DNA from 3 places in the Cedecea neteri genome. Region 2 is predicted to be linked to each of the others. Evidence: predicted binding sites of a transcription regulator. Region 2 holds the regulator's gene; each other region holds the start of a gene.
The links. Region 2 encodes CRP, which controls carbon source genes, mostly activating them, when cyclic AMP is high. Its sites were predicted from a motif close to ATGTGANNNNNNTCACAT; they were not measured.
Positions count from the first base shown of each region.

Region 1 (5,980 bases), 150 kb from region 2:
TCTTCCGTCGTGAAGGCCGTCCAAGCGAAGGTGAAACCCTGATTGCGCGTCTGATTGACCGCCCGGTTCGCCCGCTGTTCCCTGAAGGTTTCGTCAACGAAGTGCAGGTTATCGCTACCGTTGTTTCCGTAAACCCACAGGTTCACCCTGATATCGTTGCCATGATCGGTGCTTCTGCTGCACTGAGCCTGTCCGGTATTCCGTTTAACGGTCCAATCGGTGCCGCTCGTGTTGGTTACATCAATGACCAGTACGTGCTGAACCCGACCGCTGAAGAGCTGAAAACCAGCAAGCTGGATCTGGTTGTTGCCGGTACCGAAAGCGCAGTGCTGATGGTTGAATCCGAAGCTGAACTGCTGAGCGAAGACCAGATGCTGGGTGCCGTTGTCTTCGGTCACGATCAGCAGCAGGTTGTTATCAAAGAAATCAACGCGCTGGTTGCCGAAGCAGGTAAACCACGTTGGGACTGGCAGCCTGAAGCGGTAAACGAAGCGCTGAATGCACGCGTTGCTGCACTGGCTGAATCCCGTCTGAGCGATGCTTACCGCATTACTGAGAAGCAAGAGCGTTATGCACAGGTTGACGTCATCAAAGCTGACGTTATCGCGACGCTGACCGCAGAAGACGAATCTCTGGACGCTGGCGAACTGTCTGACATTCTGCACGCTATCGAGAAAAACGTTGTTCGTAGCCGTATCCTGGCAGGCGAGCTGCGCATCGATGGCCGCGAAAAAGACATGATTCGTGGTCTGGACGTTCGCACTGGCGTTCTGCCGCGTACTCACGGTTCTGCACTGTTCACCCGTGGTGAAACTCAGGCGCTGGTCACCGCAACGCTGGGTACTGCACGTGACGCACAGACGCTGGACGAGCTGATGGGTGAGCGCACTGACAGCTTCCTGTTCCACTACAACTTCCCTCCGTACTCCGTAGGCGAGACCGGGATGGTTGGTTCGCCTAAGCGTCGTGAAATTGGTCACGGCCGTCTGGCGAAGCGTGGCGTGCTGGCCGTTATGCCAGAAGCGGATAAATTCCCGTACACCGTTCGTGTGGTTTCTGAAATCACCGAATCTAACGGTTCTTCTTCCATGGCCTCCGTGTGTGGTGCTTCTCTGGCACTGATGGACGCTGGTGTGCCAATCAAAGCCGCCGTTGCGGGTATCGCAATGGGCCTGGTGAAAGAAGGCGACAACTTCGTGGTTCTGTCCGACATTCTGGGTGACGAAGATCACCTGGGCGACATGGACTTCAAAGTAGCCGGTAGCCGTGAAGGTATCTCTGCGCTGCAGATGGATATCAAAATCGAAGGTATCACCCGCGAAATCATGCAGGTGGCTCTGAACCAGGCTAAGGGTGCGCGTCTGCACATTCTGGGCGTGATGGAACAGGCTATCGACGCACCTCGTGGCGATATCTCTGAGTTCGCACCACGTATTCACACCATCAAAATCAACCCAGACAAGATCAAAGACGTGATCGGTAAGGGCGGAGCTGTGATTCGTGCGCTGACCGAAGAAACCGGCACCACCATCGAAATCGAAGATGACGGTACAGTTAAAATCGCAGCGACCGACGGTGATAAAGCGAAACACGCTATCCGTCGTATCGAAGAGATCACCGCTGAAATCGAAGTGGGCCGTATCTACAACGGTAAAGTCACTCGTATCGTTGATTTCGGTGCGTTTGTTGCTATCGGCGGCGGTAAAGAAGGTCTGGTTCACATCTCTCAAATCGCTGACAAGCGCGTAGAGAAAGTGACTGACTATCTGCAGATGGGTCAGGAAGTTCCGGTGAAAGTACTGGAAGTTGACCGTCAGGGCCGCGTCCGTTTAAGCATTAAAGAAGCAACCGAGCAGTCTCCGGCAGAAGGTGCAGCACCAGCCGCGCCAGAAGCTGAGTAAGGTTTGCCAATTAAGCTCTCCATGGTGACATGGAGAGCTGTTTGTTACGGGACAGGATGTCTCGTTTGCAGCCGGGGGACAGGACGTTCATCCATTTGTTGTCTTCGGGAGTAGGAAATGAAGCCTTTTTTGCGCTGGTGTTTCGTTGCGACAGCTATCACGCTGGCCGGATGCAGCAACTCTGCCTGGCGTAAGAACGAAGTATTAGCGGTGCCATTGCAGCCTACGCTGCAGCAGGAAGTGATTCTGGCACGCATGGAACAAATACTTGCCAGTCGGGCTTTAACCGATGACGAACGCGCACAGCTTTTATATGAGCGCGGAGTGTTGTATGATAGCCTCGGTCTGAGGGCTCTGGCGCGGAATGATTTTTCACAAGCGCTGGCCATCCGTCCCGATATGCCTGAAGTATTCAATTACTTAGGCATTTATTTAACGCAGGCAGGCAATTTTGATGCTGCCTATGAAGCGTTTGATTCTGTACTTGAGCTTGATCCAACTTACAACTACGCGCACTTAAATCGCGGTATCGCCCTCTATTACGGTGGTCGTTATCGTTTAGCGCAAGATGATCTGCTGGCGTTTTATCAAGACGATCCCAACGATCCTTTCCGTAGCCTGTGGCTCTATATTGCTGAACGCAATTTGGACGAAAAACAGGCCAAAGTGGCGCTACAACAGCGTCTCGAGAAATCGGATAGAGAGCAATGGGGATGGAATATTGTCGAGTTCTACCTGGGCAACATTAGCGAAAAAGAGCTAATGGAACGCCTCAAGGCGGACGCAACGGATAACACCTCGCTCGCTGAGCATCTCAGTGAAACCAACTTCTATTTAGGTAAGTACTACCTAAGTCTGGGGGATAAGGACAGCGCCAAGGCACTGTTCAAGTTAGCGGTTGCTAACAACGTACACAACTACGTTGAGCATCGTTATGCATTGTTGGAATTAGCGCTCTTGGGCCAGGAGCAAGACGACCTGGCAGAATCGGACCAGCAATAGCTGACGAACAACGATCGTCCCATAAACTTTTTAACTAAAGTCATCACCTTCACGGGTGAGGGCGTTTTTGTTCGTTAATCAATCAAATTTGAGCCGGTTCACACTTTTCAATGAAAATTGCAGATCAATTTCACGATGAGTTACGTAGACTGGCCGCCATCAACGAGGCACATGTACTACATGACTGATATCATCGAAACCACTTTTTCTGATCTGGGGCTGCACGCCTCCATCATTCAGGCCCTGAACGATCTGGGCTACGAAAAGCCATCACCAATTCAGGCAGAATGTATTCCACATCTGCTGAATGGCCGCGACGTTCTGGGTATGGCCCAGACCGGTAGCGGTAAAACTGCAGCGTTCTCTCTGCCGCTGCTGAACAACCTCGATCCTGAGCTGAAAGCACCACAAATCCTGGTGCTGGCCCCGACCCGCGAACTGGCGGTTCAGGTTGCTGAAGCCATGACGGATTTCTCTAAACACATGCACGGCGTGAACGTTGTGGCCCTTTACGGCGGCCAGCGTTATGACGTGCAGCTGCGCGCTCTGCGTCAGGGTCCACAGATTGTTGTTGGTACTCCAGGGCGTCTGCTTGACCACCTGAAACGCGGTACCCTGAACCTGTCCGGCCTGAAAGGTCTGGTCCTGGATGAAGCGGATGAAATGCTGCGTATGGGCTTCATCGAAGACGTTGAAACCATCATGGCGCAGATCCCGGCTGAACATCAGACCGCGCTGTTCTCTGCCACCATGCCGGAAGCGATTCGTCGCATTACCCGTCGCTTCATGAAAGATCCTCAGGAAGTGCGTATTCAGTCCAGCGTGACTACTCGCCCGGACATCAGCCAGAGCTTCTGGTCTGTTTATGGCATGCGTAAAAACGAAGCGCTGGTTCGTTTCCTGGAAGCAGAAGACTTTGATGCGGCGATTATCTTCGTTCGTACCAAAAACGCGACCCTGGAAGTGGCTGAAGCGCTGGAGCGCAGCGGTTATAACAGTGCCGCGCTGAACGGGGACATGAACCAGGCGCTGCGTGAACAGACCCTGGAGCGCCTGAAAGATGGTCGTCTGGACATCCTGATCGCCACCGACGTTGCGGCCCGTGGCCTGGACGTGGAGCGTATCAGTCTGGTTGTTAACTACGACATCCCGATGGACTCTGAATCTTACGTTCACCGTATCGGCCGTACCGGTCGTGCTGGTCGTGCAGGCCGTGCGCTGCTGTTCGTTGAGAACCGCGAGCGTCGTCTGCTGCGCAACATCGAACGCACCATGAAGCTGACGATCCCTGAAGTAGAGCTGCCAAACGCAGATCTGCTGGGCGAGCGTCGTCTGGCTAAATTCGCCGCTAAAGTTCAGCAGCAGCTGGAAAGCAGCGATCTGGATCTGTACCGTGGCCTGCTGGCAAAAATTCAGCCTTCCGCTGAAGAAGAGCTGGACATCGAAACGCTGGCTGCAGCACTGCTGAAAATGGCTCAGGGTGAACGTCCTCTGATCCTGCCACCAGATGCACCGATGCGCCCACGTCGCGAATTCAAAGAGCGTGACGATCGCTTCGAACGTCGCGGCGACCGTAATGACCGTGGCCCACGTGGCGACCGTCCAGAGCGCGGTGGTGAAGATCGTCCACGTCGTGAACGTCGCGATGCTGGCGATATGGAACTGTATCGCATCGAAGTTGGCCGTGACGATGGCGTTGAAGTGCGTCACATCGTTGGCGCTATCGCTAACGAAGGCGACATCAGCAGCCGTTACATCGGTAACATCAAACTGTTCGGGACTCACTCCACCATCGAGCTGCCGAAAGGCATGCCGGGTGAAGTTCTGCAGCACTTTACCCGCACTCGTATTCTGAACAAGCCGATGAATATGCAGCTGCTGGGTGACGCGCAGCCTCGTCCAGAGCGCAGCGGCGAACGCCGTGGCGGTCGTGACGGTGGCCGTGGTTTCGGCGGCGAGCGTCGTGAAGGCGGTCGTGGTCCACGTCGCGAAGGCGCTGGTGCAGGTGCTGGTCGTAGCTTCAGCGGTGAACGCCGTGAAGGTGGCCGTGGCCCGCGTCGCGAAGACGGAGCTGCAACCGCACGTCGTCGCTTCGGTGATGCATAATTGACCTATAATCTGCCGTCTTATTTTTAAACGGCAGTGATAAAAGCCCCGGTTATTGCAATCGGGGTTTTTTTTATCCCCTTTGTACTCATGTACTGGTACAATGAGCCGCATAAGACAATTTCGTCATGCTCAGTTTTTCAGGGATTCGATATGACAACGTTAACCGCCCCCGGCACAAAGCCTTCGTTAATTGGCGGGGTGATGATCATCGGTGGAACAATCATTGGTGCAGGGATGTTTTCGCTCCCGGTGGTGATGTCGGGGGCCTGGTTCTTCTGGTCGCTGGCCGCGCTGGTCTTTACCTGGTTCTGTATGCTGCATTCCGGGCTGATGATCCTGGAGGCGAACCTGAACTACCGCATCGGTTCCAGCTTCGACACCATCACTAAAGACTTGCTGGGGCGCGGCTGGAATGCGATCAACGGCCTGTCGATTGCGTTTGTGCTTTATATCCTGACTTACGCCTATATTTCGGCCAGTGGCTCCATCCTGCACCATACGTTTTCGGAGATGTCGCTGGACGTGCCGGCTCGCCTGGCGGGGCTAGTCTTTGCGCTGGTGGTGGCGTTTATAGTCTGGCTGAGTACCAAAGCGGTTAGCCGCATGACGGCGATTGTGCTCGGCGCAAAAGTCATTACTTTCTTCCTGACCTTCGGCAGCCTGCTTGGGCACGTCACGCCAGCAACGCTATTTAACGTGGCGGAGAGCAATACCTCCTACACGCCCTATTTATTAATGACGCTGCCGTTTTGCCTGGCCTCTTTTGGCTATCACGGTAACGTGCCAAGCCTGATGAAGTATTACGGCAAAGATCCTCGCACCATTATTCGCTGCCTGGTTTACGGCACGCTGATGGCGCTGGGGCTGTATACCATCTGGCTGCTGGGCACGATGGGGAATATTCCACGCCCTGAGTTTATTGGTATCGCGGAGAAGGGCGGAAACATTGACGTGCTGGTGCAGGCGCT
Region 1 covers NZ_CP009459.1:571,651-577,630, reverse strand. Annotated here, with positions in the region: gene pnp (polyribonucleotide nucleotidyltransferase) at 1-1,901, shown strand, start outside; gene nlpI (lipoprotein NlpI) at 2,019-2,903, shown strand; gene yrbN (protein YrbN) at 3,014-3,091, shown strand; gene LH86_RS02685 (DEAD/DEAH family ATP-dependent RNA helicase) at 3,084-5,009, shown strand; gene mtr (tryptophan permease) at 5,163-5,980, shown strand, end outside.
Region 1: the regulator CRP is predicted to act here: its motif matches at 2,990-3,007, upstream of yrbN (protein YrbN).

Region 2 (5,980 bases):
CCACAATTTCATGTCGGCCAGGTAGTGGGAGTTAAAGCCTGGCTCCTGCATCGCCTGATTGAGCGAGTTGAAAAGCGCGTTGTGCGCCTGATTGACTCGCATACGTTGCCAGGCCAGCGGCGTGGGCTCCGGATCGTTGCTTAGTATCAGCCTAATAGCATCCTGATCCGCCTCCAGTGCGTCGTGGGCGTTCTGACGCAGCAGGCCGGTTTGCCACTGCGGCCACAGCCAGATCATGCCGCCAAAGGCAATCAGGCAGCCGAGTAGGGTGTCTATGAGCCGGGGAATGATGTAACTTTCGGCGCTGAGAGTGATGAGCTGCAGGGTATATACCGCGGTGACGGTAAAACCAATGGTGGCCCAGCCGTAGCTTTTGCGGATGAACAGGTAGCTAACCAGCGTAATCATTAACATCGCCAGCAGGGTGTAGCTGTCCGGGACGTGGAAGTGCAGGGTGATACCGGCGATACACAACCCTGCCATGGTGCCTGCCGCCCTGTGAACGATGCGCACCCGTGTTGCACCGTAGCCGTTTTGCGTCACGAACATCACCGTCATCAGGATCCAGTAAGGCTTTGGCAGGTGTAAGAAGGAGCCCAGCAGGCTGGCAATGGTCAGCATCACGCCTAAACGCGCGGAGCTGCGCAAAGCAGAGGATTTGAACGAGAGATAGCTTTTCAGGGCCGGGAAAAACGGCAGACGGCGCTCACGGTCTTCCATTAAATCTCTTACGTACAGCGGCCGCTGAGTTTTCAGTACCCGGGCAATGCGGCTGAAGTGGTAATGGCAAAATTGCCCTACCGGATTATCCGGGTTCTGTCGGGCGATTTTTTCCAGCGCGTCGATCTGCTTGTCCATGGTAAAGCGCGTTGGATAGCGGTGATAAAGAATATCGTCTGCCAGCACGCGCAGACGCGCGGCGATGGTTTGGGCATTCCAGCGGATCACAGCTTCCGCATGGCTTTGCTCGACCAGTTTTTGCACCTCTTCAGGCTGGTGCAGGCTTACCGAAATGTGTTCCTGCAGATCCAGCGCAACCTGGAAAGCGCGTAACAGGCGCTTGTAGCCGTTTTGCTGGTTGGCCGACAGCATATGCAGCTGCTGGTAGCAGGTGGTGATCAGGTCGACGGCTTTTTGCTGGCGGGCCAGCAATGGGGGCAGCGCTTTTTCCGGGTCGGTATGCTGGGTTAGCAGGCTGTATTTTGCTTCGCAGTAATCTGCCAGCTGGCGGTAAAGCAGGCTGAGCGACTCCCTGAGCGGCTGTTCACGCCATAGCCGGAACCAGAACCAGTTGAAGGCGCCGTACCAGATGGTGCCGAAGATATAGAGCACCATTGGTTTCCAGATCGGCATATTTCCGGCCATGCTGAGCGTAAAAATAGCGGCGATCAGCGATGCGGGCAGCAGGCGAGCGTGAAGTGAACTGATTTCCGCCGTCACGCCGAGCAGCAGAGCCATGACGATCAATATCGCAGGCAGAGGGATGTGGGTGTAAAGCAGCAGAAGCTGCAGGATAAGGCTGCTGAGGGCGAACAGGCTGCCGCCAATAATCAAACGTTTGAAAAAGCGTTTGTGTGGCGTGTCCAGCCCGGCAATGTTGCAGCAGGCGGGAACTAACGAGAAGAGCAGGCCGTTTTGCAGGCTGCCAAGCAACAGGCCGATAGCCACGGGAAGACACAGCACAAGCGTTTGCCTAAGCGCGTAGTTAACTTCCGGGTGGTAAATTAATCTCTTCCACATAGCCTGAATTGTAGAGACAAAAAAGGCGTGTTACCGAAGCGACACGCCTTTATAAGGGCTAATTAACGGGTGCCGTAAACGACGATCGTTTTACCGTGGGCAGAAATGAGATTCTGATCTTCCAGCATTTTCAGAATACGGCCAACGGTTTCGCGGGAGCAGCCCACGATCTGACCGATTTCCTGGCGGGTGATCTTGATTTGCATCCCGTCCGGGTGGGTCATGGCATCCGGCTGTTTAGCCAGGTTAAGCAGCGTCTGAGCGATACGGCCAGTCACGTCGAGGAACGCGAGGTTGCCGACTTTCTCAGAAGTCACCTGCAGGCGGCGTGCCATCTGGGAAGAAAGACGCATCAGGATGTCCGGGTTGACCTGAATTAGCTGACGGAATTTTTTATAGGAAATTTCAGCTACTTCACAGGCGGTCTTGGCACGAACCCAGGCACTGCGTTCCTGGCCTTCTTCGAATAAACCTAATTCACCAATGAAATCACCCTGATTCAGATAAGAAAGGATCATCTCCTTGCCTTCTTCATCTTTAATCAGAACAGCTACGGAGCCTTTGACGATGTAGTACAGCGTCTCCGCCTTTTCACCCTGGTGAATCAGCGTGCTCTTCGACGGATACTTATGAATGTGGCAATGAGACAAGAACCATTCGAGAGTCGGGTCTGTTTGTGGTTTGCCAAGCACCATGCGCGGTTATCCTCTGTTATAAACTGGCTACCAAAGACAAGACATGGGACCTCTTGTCTGGCGTTGCAATCGTGAAATTTTCCCAAGCCCTGGGAGCTGGCGTGCAGGTTCGCCCTGCTGCCTGTAATTAGTCGTTTCCTCTGCTTACGGCATAAACGTCTCTGTATCGCAGCAGCATCCGGATTGTTTTAGCATAGCTTTTGGTAAGTGTCTTGTATTGTCTCGTTTCAGCATGACTTGGATCGCCTTACGTTGCCAGTTTTCACGTAGACGCGTAATCTGAAAGAAAATTTTATTACGGGAGTAGGTAAAATGCAGGCACGTGTTAAATGGGTAGAGGGCATGACCTTCCTCGGAGAATCCGCTTCTGGCCACCAAATTTTGATGGACGGTAACTCCGGGGATAAAGCGCCAAGCCCGATGGAAATGCTGCTGATGGCCGCGGGCGGTTGTAGCTCAATTGACGTGGTGTCGATTCTGCAAAAAGGCCGCCATGACGTGACGGATTGTGAGGTGAAACTGACTTCTGAACGTCGTGAAGAAGCGCCACGTCTGTTTACCCGCATCCATTTGCATTTTGTTGTAACCGGGAAAGAGCTGAAAGAGAGTGCCGTTGCCCGCGCCGTTGAGCTGACTGCAGAGAAATATTGCTCGGTGACGTTGATGCTCGAGAAAGCCGCAGAGATTAGCCACAGCTACGAAATTATTGAAGCATAAAGTGAAAAGGGCGGTATCGAGACCGCCCTTACGCCATCAGGCAATTTTCCTGCCTTCCGCCAGCCGCTGCACCAGCGGGGCCATGATCAGCTCCATCGCCAGCCCCATTTTTCCGCCCGGCACCACCAATGTATTGATGTGGGAGATAAATGACCCCTGCAACATCGCCAGCAGATAAGGGAAGTCGATGTCATCCAGCCCACGGAAGTGAATGACCACGAAGCTTTCGTCCAGCGACGGAATAGCTCGCGCGGCAAATGGGTTAGAGGTATCCACCGTTGGAACGCGCTGGAAGTTGATATGGGTACGTGAAAACTGCGGCGTAATGAAGTTGATGTAATCGTCCATGGAACGCACCACGGAATCCATCACCGCTTCCCGTGAATGGCCGCGTTCGCTGGTATCGCGCACCAGTTTCTGAATCCATTCCAGGTTAACGATGGGCACCACGCCTACCAGTAAATCGACGCAGTCGGCGACGTTATGCTGAGGGGTGACCACGCCGCCGTGCAGACCTTCGTAAAACAGGACGTCGGTGGGTTCGGGGAGCGGTTGCCACGGGGTAAAAGTGCCCGGCACCTGGTTCCACGGTACGGCTTCATCATAGGTATGCAGGTATTTACGCGATTGCCCTTTTCCGGTCTGGCCGTATTCGATAAAGGTTCGTTCCAGTAACCCGAAGTCGTTGGCGTCCGGCCCAAAGTAGCTAATATGGCGGCCAGCATCGCGTGCTTTGCGGATAGCCATGTCCATTTCCGGGCGGGTATAACGGTGGAAACTGTCGCCTTCAACTTCGGCGGCGCGCAGGTTGAGCTGCTGGAAAATCTTGCGGAAAGCGAGGCTGGTGGTGGTGGTGCCGGCGCCGCTGGAACCTGTGACCGCAATAACCGGGTGTTTGGCTGACATAGGGTGAAAACTCCGTGAGGGATCGGAAAAGAGGTCTGTAACTGCTTGTTATACTTTTCAGCCAGTATAGATCACCCTGCCAGTTAGCGGTCAGCCGCGAAACTGCCCGCGCGGCATAATGTTCACCGTTTCATGGAGTTCAGACCAAACCAGCACGGCCTCGCCGCTTTGTAACTGGCGCTTCACGTCGGCGACTTTTTGCGTCAACGAGCGCTCCTGCTCACCATAATCGGTGCCTTCCCGTAATACAAAAGATTCAATCAAATTGTCGAGCGTTTCAGGGGCGAGATCTTGCCAGGGAATGATCATTTTAGTGGTCCAGGAAGCGGGTTAGCCAGTCGGGAATACGCTGCTCAAGCCACATCTGTGGGCGCAGCAGAGTCCCGCCGACAAAGCCAACGTGGCCGCCGTAAGTCGTGAGCTGGTAATGGATATTGGGCGGCAGCGTTTCGCGATCCGGGATGACGTGGTGATCCATAAAAGGGTCGTCTTTGGCATGGATAATCAGCGTCGGAGCGGCAATTTCCGGCAACAGCGGCATGGCGCTGCACTGGCGATAGTAGTCCAGCGCGTCGGCAAAGCCATGGATCTTCGAGGTAATTAAATCATCGAACTCGCGAATGCGGCGCAGGCTTTTCAGCTTGCGGAGGTCGATAGGCAGCGAGCCAGGGTAGCTCTTCAGCTTACGGGCGGCATTTTTCTTCAGCAGATTCAGCAGGTAATGCTGATAGACGCGCGAGAAGCCCTGCTCCATGTGGTAGCAACACTGCTCCAGCATCAGCGGGGCGGAGACAATCACGCCGGCTTTCAGCGTGCAGGCCGCGCCCTGTTTTGCCATCAGGCAGGCGAGCATGTTCCCGCCCAGCGAGAAGCCAACGGCGGCTGTTGGGACTTCACCGTAGCGCTGATTCAACCATTCGAGGAAGTAGGTGCCGTCTTCCGTTTCCCCGGAGTGGTAAATGCGTTCTTTGCGGTTTGGCACGCCGCTGCAGCCGCGAAAATGCATCACCACGCCCAGCCAACCGCGTTTTTTCGCCGCTTCTATCATGCCGTGGGCGTAGGGGCTGTGGAGGCTGCCTTCCAGTCCGTGAAACACGACTAAGCGTGGTTTGTGCATGGCAGTTTGCGGATCTTCGCTCCACGCAAGATCGACAAAATCCCCGTCCGGCATATCCAGACGCTGCCAGTGGGGTTTGAAATTGATTCGACGACGAATCAAACGTGGGATCATGGTTTGCAGATGCGGGTTACTGAGTCCGCGCATCGGGCGGAAATCGTCACCTTCATCATGATGAATATTCAATTCTAAAGGACTTGTACTGGCCATATCACACTGTTAGTTTCGTTTAGTTCGCTAATTATTCTTCGGGTGTGGAGCACCCAATTCATGGACTTAACGCTTTTTCTTTCGATGCTGGGCTTTCTCTGGGTCGCCGCCATCACACCTGGCCCTAATAATACGCTACTTACCGCGTCCGGGGCGAATTACGGTTTCTTCCGCAGCCTGCCGCTGATGATTGGCATTATGCTCGGGATGCAGTGCATTTTAGTGCTTGTTGCCTTCGGCGTAGGCAGCTTAATCCTGCTTTACCCCGCCCTGCACCTTATCCTGAAGATTGCCGGGAGCGTTTACCTTTTGTGGCTGGCCTGGAAAATTGGCACCGCGAAATACGAGCGCCTGGAAACGGATGCGGCCCCGCCGTCTCCGGTACCTTTCTGGCAGGGCGGCCTGCTGCAGGTGATTAACCCTAAAGCCTGGCTGATGGCGCTGGGCGCGGTAGCCAGTTTTAGCCTTGCGGGCGCAGACTATCTGCATTCCGTGGCGATGATTAGCGTAGGGATTGCGCTGGTCAACATTGTGGCCGGGGTTATCTGGATAGCTTTTGGCAGCCTGATTGGCCTGTTCCTGCGTAGCCGTCGTT
Region 2 covers NZ_CP009459.1:717,068-723,047, reverse strand. Annotated here, with positions in the region: gene LH86_RS03530 (YccS/YhfK family putative transporter) at 1-1,740, opposite strand, end outside; gene crp (cAMP-activated global transcriptional regulator CRP) at 1,803-2,435, opposite strand; gene LH86_RS03520 (OsmC family protein) at 2,748-3,152, shown strand; gene LH86_RS03515 (phosphoribulokinase) at 3,189-4,058, opposite strand; gene LH86_RS03510 (YheU family protein) at 4,149-4,367, opposite strand; gene LH86_RS03505 (hydrolase) at 4,369-5,385, opposite strand; gene LH86_RS03500 (LysE family translocator) at 5,446-5,980, shown strand, end outside.

Region 3 (5,980 bases), 1.4 Mb from region 2:
CGCCTTACGAGATCTTTAACGTCTCCCTGACCCAGACGCTGCAAAGGACCTTGATCACTTCCGGTACCACCTTAGTGGTTATCCTGATGCTGTATCTGTTCGGTGGGGCGCTGCTGAAAGGCTTCTCCCTGACGATGCTTATCGGTGTCACCATCGGTACCGTGTCTTCTATCTACGTTGCCTCTGCGCTGGCGTTGAAACTGGGCATGAAGCGCGAGCACATGCTGCAGCAAAAGGTAGAGAAAGAAGGGGCGGATCAGCCGTCCATTCTGCCGTAATAGCGTTAAGCGTCTGATAAAACCGCAGCCTTCGAGCTGCGGTTTTTTTTCGTCCGGTGTTTTTCTCCTGACAGTATGGTGTCAGGAGGGGGCCAGTAGACTCGTGGTTACTGACAACACAGGAGAAAAACAATGAGCACACTCATCAACTGGTTTGAGATCCCCGTTACCGATATGGCGCGAGCGGTTGCTTTTTACCAACGCGTACTGAACGCTGAATTTCGTCGCGAAACGATAGCCGGCGTGGAGAATGCTGTATTTTCGTATGACCAACCTGCCACCGGCGGCTCTTTAGTGAAGGGAGAGCGGTTTGTGCCTTCTGAGACAGGCGCGGTGATTTATCTTTATACGCCCGATATCGTTAAAGCATTACAGCAGGTAGAAGTGGCGGGTGGCCGTCTGGACTTTGGTCCGCAGGTGTTGCCCTATGATATCGGCACGATTGCGTTAATGATCGACAGCGAAGGCAACCGCGTTGGGTTGCATCAGCCGGTTTAAGCCTCAATACTGACGCTAAAGCCTGCCGCTCGGGCAGGCCTTATTTTTCCCGGAATGCCCATGAGCCGAAGAGCCGATCGATTATTTCAGATAGTGCAAATCCTGCGCGGCAGGCGTCTGACGACGGCTGCACAGCTTGCCGAACGGCTGGAAGTCTCGGAGCGAACTATCTACCGTGACATTCAGGATCTCTCCCTCTCCGGCGTGCCGATAGAAGGGGAGGCGGGCTGCGGCTATCGCCTGCTGGCCGGGTACGATCTTCCTCCGCTGATGCTGACGACCGGAGAGGTGGAGGCGGTGATTGCGGCGCTAAGAATGGTGCAAACCTGGAGCGGGGAATCGTTGGCGAAATCTGCTGAGTCCGTGCACGAAAAGCTCCTCGCAGTGCTGACGCCAGAAAAGCGCCGGGTTGCCGAACGCAGCCGTATTATCTCGCCAAATTTTAACAAGTTTCCGCAGGTGAAAGCCTGGTTCGATCTGTTTCATTCCGCCATCGACAAATGTCAGGTTGTTCATCTGCTGTATGAGGATGAAAAAGGGGAATTGACGGAGCGGGATATTCACCCTCTTGGATTGTCATTTTGGGGTGAGGTCTGGCTGCTGGTGGCCTGGTGCGAGGCTCGGAATGACTATCGTAGCTTCAGGCTGGATCGCTGCCGGGATATTCATTTAACCGGGCGTGTGTTTCAGGAACGCCACGATCGTTCTCTGCAGGCTTTTATTGCCCTTCAGAAGGCGAAAGGCTACCTGCCTGAGAAATAAAAAAACCGGCCAGAGGGCCGGTTTTTTTACAGGTGGTGGCGATTAGAAGTTGTAACCAACAACCACATAGTAGCCGAAGCCAGTAGACTTCACGCGCTCGTTCATGAAGAACGGCTGATCGCCATCTTTCCACTGGCCGCCGTTATGGAAGTAACGAGCCACGAAGGAATAGTGCAGGTGATCGTAGTTCAGGGACAGGATGTGGCTGGACGCAACTGAGTTATTGGTACGGTACTGCTCGTTGCCCAGGTCAGAGTCCCAGTCTACGTTAGTGAAACCGATATAGCTCAGTTTACCGCCCCACAGGGAGGTGATCGGCACGAAGTATTTCACCTTGAAGCGGTAGCCATCCCACTCGTTTTCGTTAGAGGCACCGTAGTTCTGCCACTGATACTTGGCATACACGTTCATCGACAGGCTCATCGGCAGGCCAGTGTCGATATCGGTACCCAGACCCATGTACCAGGTGCTCTGGCGATTAGCCTGGTTACGACCCATGTCGTAAATGTAGTTGTTCGCGAAGTACCACTCTTTGAACGGGCCAAAGCTCAGGTCGGTCCCGGTCAGCTTATCGATGGAGAAGCGAGGTTCGATTTCCATAAACAGTGGGGAACCGTGGTTCCAGATCCCTTTCGCCTGGGTGTTGCCGCCAAAGAAGACTGGCGCATCCACGTAGCCGTAGAAATCGAACCAGTCTTTTTTGGCAAACGCTTCATATTCCAGGTAGGTATCGTTGCGCAGCTGCGGCCCGAAACGGGTGTGGTAGCTGCCGACAACGTTAACGCTCTGGTGCCACCAGTCGGAGAGGTATTCGCTGTTTTTTGCTTCATCTGCGCTGGCAGAGAAAGAGCTGGAAAGCGCCAGAACGGTGCCGGCTGCCAGAATAATTTTTTTCATATTTTTAGCCACTGTTTACGTAATTTTGGTGCGATGCGGATGTGAGATGTCATCCCTGGCCGCCGGTCTCAGGGGAAGGACCTTTGCAGCGCGACTATTATAGAAATCCCTGCTCACAAAAATATGTTCTATTTCACATTCTTCTCATATGCGTAATCGATTGCGTTCACGTTTGCGCACATTAAAAACGGCGTGATTGTACCTGCTTCGTCAAATTACGCAAACGTATGCCAGGTTGTTACATATAAGTGTGATTTAGATCACTCAAAAGGCGAGGTCACAATAGAGGGGTTGCTTCACATATTGTGCGGGGCGTGTGAAAGAGTGTGACAGGTTCTCTTGTCGGGTACGGTCTCCGAATCACCTTTTCCTTTCAAATCTCCCGGATTAAAGCGGAGTTATTACAACCCTCACCCCGGCCCTCTCCCAGAGGGAGAGGGGGAAAACTGACGATGATTTATTCTCTCCCCCAGAGAGGTAGGGAGAAAACCAGCGGTGGGGGATTTTTATTCCCTCTCCCTTTTAGGGAGAGGGCCAGGGTGAGGGTAAGAAGCGAAGCTGCGGTTGAAATCAGCCCGAGGCAAGGGAGTGACAAGTTATTGCGCGGGCGCTGGCTGGGCGGTAGAGACTGGCTGGATATCATGAACGCGCACAAACCCTAATTGATCGGGCGTGATGCCGGGCAGGCGAAGCGGAATCGACACGTCGCTTGGGGCGAGAATGCTGGCCGGAGCGTCTATGGACTGAGTTTGCACGTTAACTTCCTGGAAGTTGTCCGTGGTGCCCTGGATCTGCCCCCACTCGACTTTGCCGCTGAAAGCCGGCAGCGGATCGTTGGATTCTCCCTGAATCAGCAGCGTGGCGCGGGTGCCATTGGCTTCAGCTGCAACGTTGGTCAGCGACATTTTCAGGTTACCAATCTGGCTGTTAAGACGTGCCGCTGTGTTTGAGCCCGGCAGCAGATAAACACCGCTGGTCGACTTCGCATTCAGGGCATTCTGCTGGGTCAGTTTCACCGTTTGCTGGCTTAGTTTGGTCATTTCCTGATTTAACGAACCAATTTGACTGCGCATCTGACGCACTTCAGTTTGCTGGGCACAAGCGGTCAGGCTCATCAGGCTTGAAACCAGGATAATTCTTAAGTAAGTCTTTGTCATGGTTAGTTTTTCCTTGTTAAGGTTCGCTGATTTAAGCGTAGTTCTTCGCGCTTGAAAAGTCATATTTGACGTTGCAGGGTCGGCGCTGTCTTTGTACTCCCGCAACTTCGCGGTAAACTATTGTTCATCTTTATAATCCCAGCAGGAAACGCTATGCATTGCCCATTCTGTTTCGCCGTGGACACCAAAGTTATCGACTCTCGCCTGGTGGGGGAAGGTTCCTCCGTACGCCGTCGGCGCCAGTGCCTGGTTTGCCACGAACGCTTCACGACTTTCGAGGTTGCGGAGCTGGTGATGCCGAGAGTGGTGAAGAGTAATGAGGTGCGCGAGCCGTTTAACGAAGACAAACTGCGCAGCGGCATCCTGAAAGCGCTGGAAAAACGTCCGGTCAATTCTGACGATGTGGAAATGGCTATCAGCCATATTAAGTCGCACCTTCGAGCAACCGGCGAACGCGAAATCCCGAGTAAACTCATCGGTAACCTGGTGATGGAGCAGCTCAAAAAGCTGGATAAAGTCGCCTATATTCGCTTTGCTTCGGTCTACCGTAGCTTTGAAGATATCAAAGAATTTGGTGAAGAAATCGCCCGTTTACAGGATTAATGCCGATGTCCCTTGATGAACAGTTTATGGCTCGAGCGCTTGAGCTGGCTAAGCGCGGGCGTTTTACCACCGCACCGAACCCGAATGTCGGCTGCGTGATAGTCAAAGACGGCAAGATTGTGGGGGAAGGGTTTCACTTTCGCGCCGGGGAACCTCATGCAGAAGTGCACGCTTTACGCATGGCAGGCGAACAGGCCCGGGGCGCCACGGCTTACGTCACGCTCGAGCCCTGCAGCCACCATGGCCGCACGCCACCGTGTTGTGATGCTTTGATTGCTGCGGGTGTGTCTCGCGTGGTGGCCGCCATGCAGGACCCTAATCCGCAGGTTGCCGGTCGGGGCCTCTACCGTTTGCAGCAGGCGGGCATTGAAGTCAGCCACGGCCTGATGATGAACGAAGCCGAAGCGCTGAACCGCGGGTTCCTCAAGCGTATGCGCACCGGATTCCCGTATATTCAGCTTAAGTTAGGTGCCTCGCTGGACGGCCGTACCGCGATGGCGAGCGGGGAGAGTAAATGGATTACCTCTCCCCAGGCGCGTCGCGATGTGCAGCGCCAGCGCGCGCGAAGTGCCGCGATTCTTTCCAGCGACGCGACCGTATTGGCAGATAACCCGTCATTAACGGTTCGCTGGGATGAACTGGATAGCGTCAGCCAGGCTATTTATGCCGAACAGGATTTGCGTCAGCCGATTCGTATTGTGCTGGATCGCCAAAACCGGGTAACGCCGCAGCACCAAATTATTGCCAATCCGGGGCAAACCTGGCTCGCCCGCAGCCAGGCGGATGAACAACCCTGGCCGGAGGACGTCGAGCAACTGCTGGTGCCTGAACATAATGGCCACCTTGATTTGGTCGTGTTAATGATGCAGCTTGGCAAACGCCAGGTGAATTCTGTCTGGGTTGAGGCAGGGGCAACGCTTGCCGGGGCGCTGTTACAGGCAGGGCTGGTGGACGAGCTGATTGTCTATGTCGCACCAAAATTATTAGGCAATGATGCCCGCGGTTTGTGCGAGCTTCCTGGCCTTGAAAAACTTGCTGATGCGCCGGAGTTCAGCTTTAGCGAAGTCCGCCAGGTTGGCCCCGATTTGTGCCTGCATTTGACGCCCATTTACGGACGCCAGTAAAACGTAAGCAGTCACGAAAAGATTATGATAAAATCCGCCCCCCTGCGGGGCTAAACAGAACCCGTAAAGGAAGATTATGAACATTATTGAAGCTGCTGTTGCTACTCCTGACGCTCGCGTCGCCATCACCATCGCGCGTTTTAACAACTTCATCAATGACAGCCTGCTGGAAGGTGCTATCGACGCCCTGAAACGCATTGGTCAGGTGAAAGACAAAAACATCACCGTAGTTTGGGTGCCAGGCGCTTACGAGCTGCCGCTGGCCGCTGATGCACTGGCAAAAACCGGTAAATACGATGCTGTTATCGCGCTGGGTACCGTGATTCGCGGAGGCACTGCACACTTCGAATACGTTGCCGGCGGTGCCAGCAACGGTCTGTTAAGCGTAGGCCAGGACAGCGGTATTCCCGTTGCCTTCGGCGTGCTGACCACTGAAAGCATTGAACAAGCCATCGAACGTGCTGGCACCAAAGCCGGTAACAAAGGTGCAGAAGCTGCACTGACCGCGCTTGAAATGATTAATGTATTGAAAGCCATCAAGGCCTGATTTTTGTAAGGGGAAATCCGTGAAACCTGCTGCTCGTCGCCGCGCCCGTGAGTGTGCCGTCCAGGCGCTCTACTCCTGGCAGTTGTCTAAAAACGACATCGCTGATGTTGAATA
Region 3 covers NZ_CP009459.1:2,142,648-2,148,627, forward strand. Annotated here, with positions in the region: gene secF (protein translocase subunit SecF) at 1-278, shown strand, start outside; gene LH86_RS10090 (VOC family protein) at 411-776, shown strand; gene LH86_RS10095 (helix-turn-helix transcriptional regulator) at 837-1,538, shown strand; gene LH86_RS10100 (nucleoside-specific channel-forming protein Tsx) at 1,581-2,435, opposite strand; gene LH86_RS10105 (DUF3251 domain-containing protein) at 3,032-3,592, opposite strand; gene nrdR (transcriptional regulator NrdR) at 3,746-4,195, shown strand; gene ribD (bifunctional diaminohydroxyphosphoribosylaminopyrimidine deaminase/5-amino-6-(5-phosphoribosylamino)uracil reductase RibD) at 4,201-5,319, shown strand; gene ribE (6,7-dimethyl-8-ribityllumazine synthase) at 5,396-5,866, shown strand; gene nusB (transcription antitermination factor NusB) at 5,886-5,980, shown strand, end outside.
Region 3: the regulator CRP is predicted to act here: its motif matches at 2,684-2,701, upstream of LH86_RS10100 (nucleoside-specific channel-forming protein Tsx).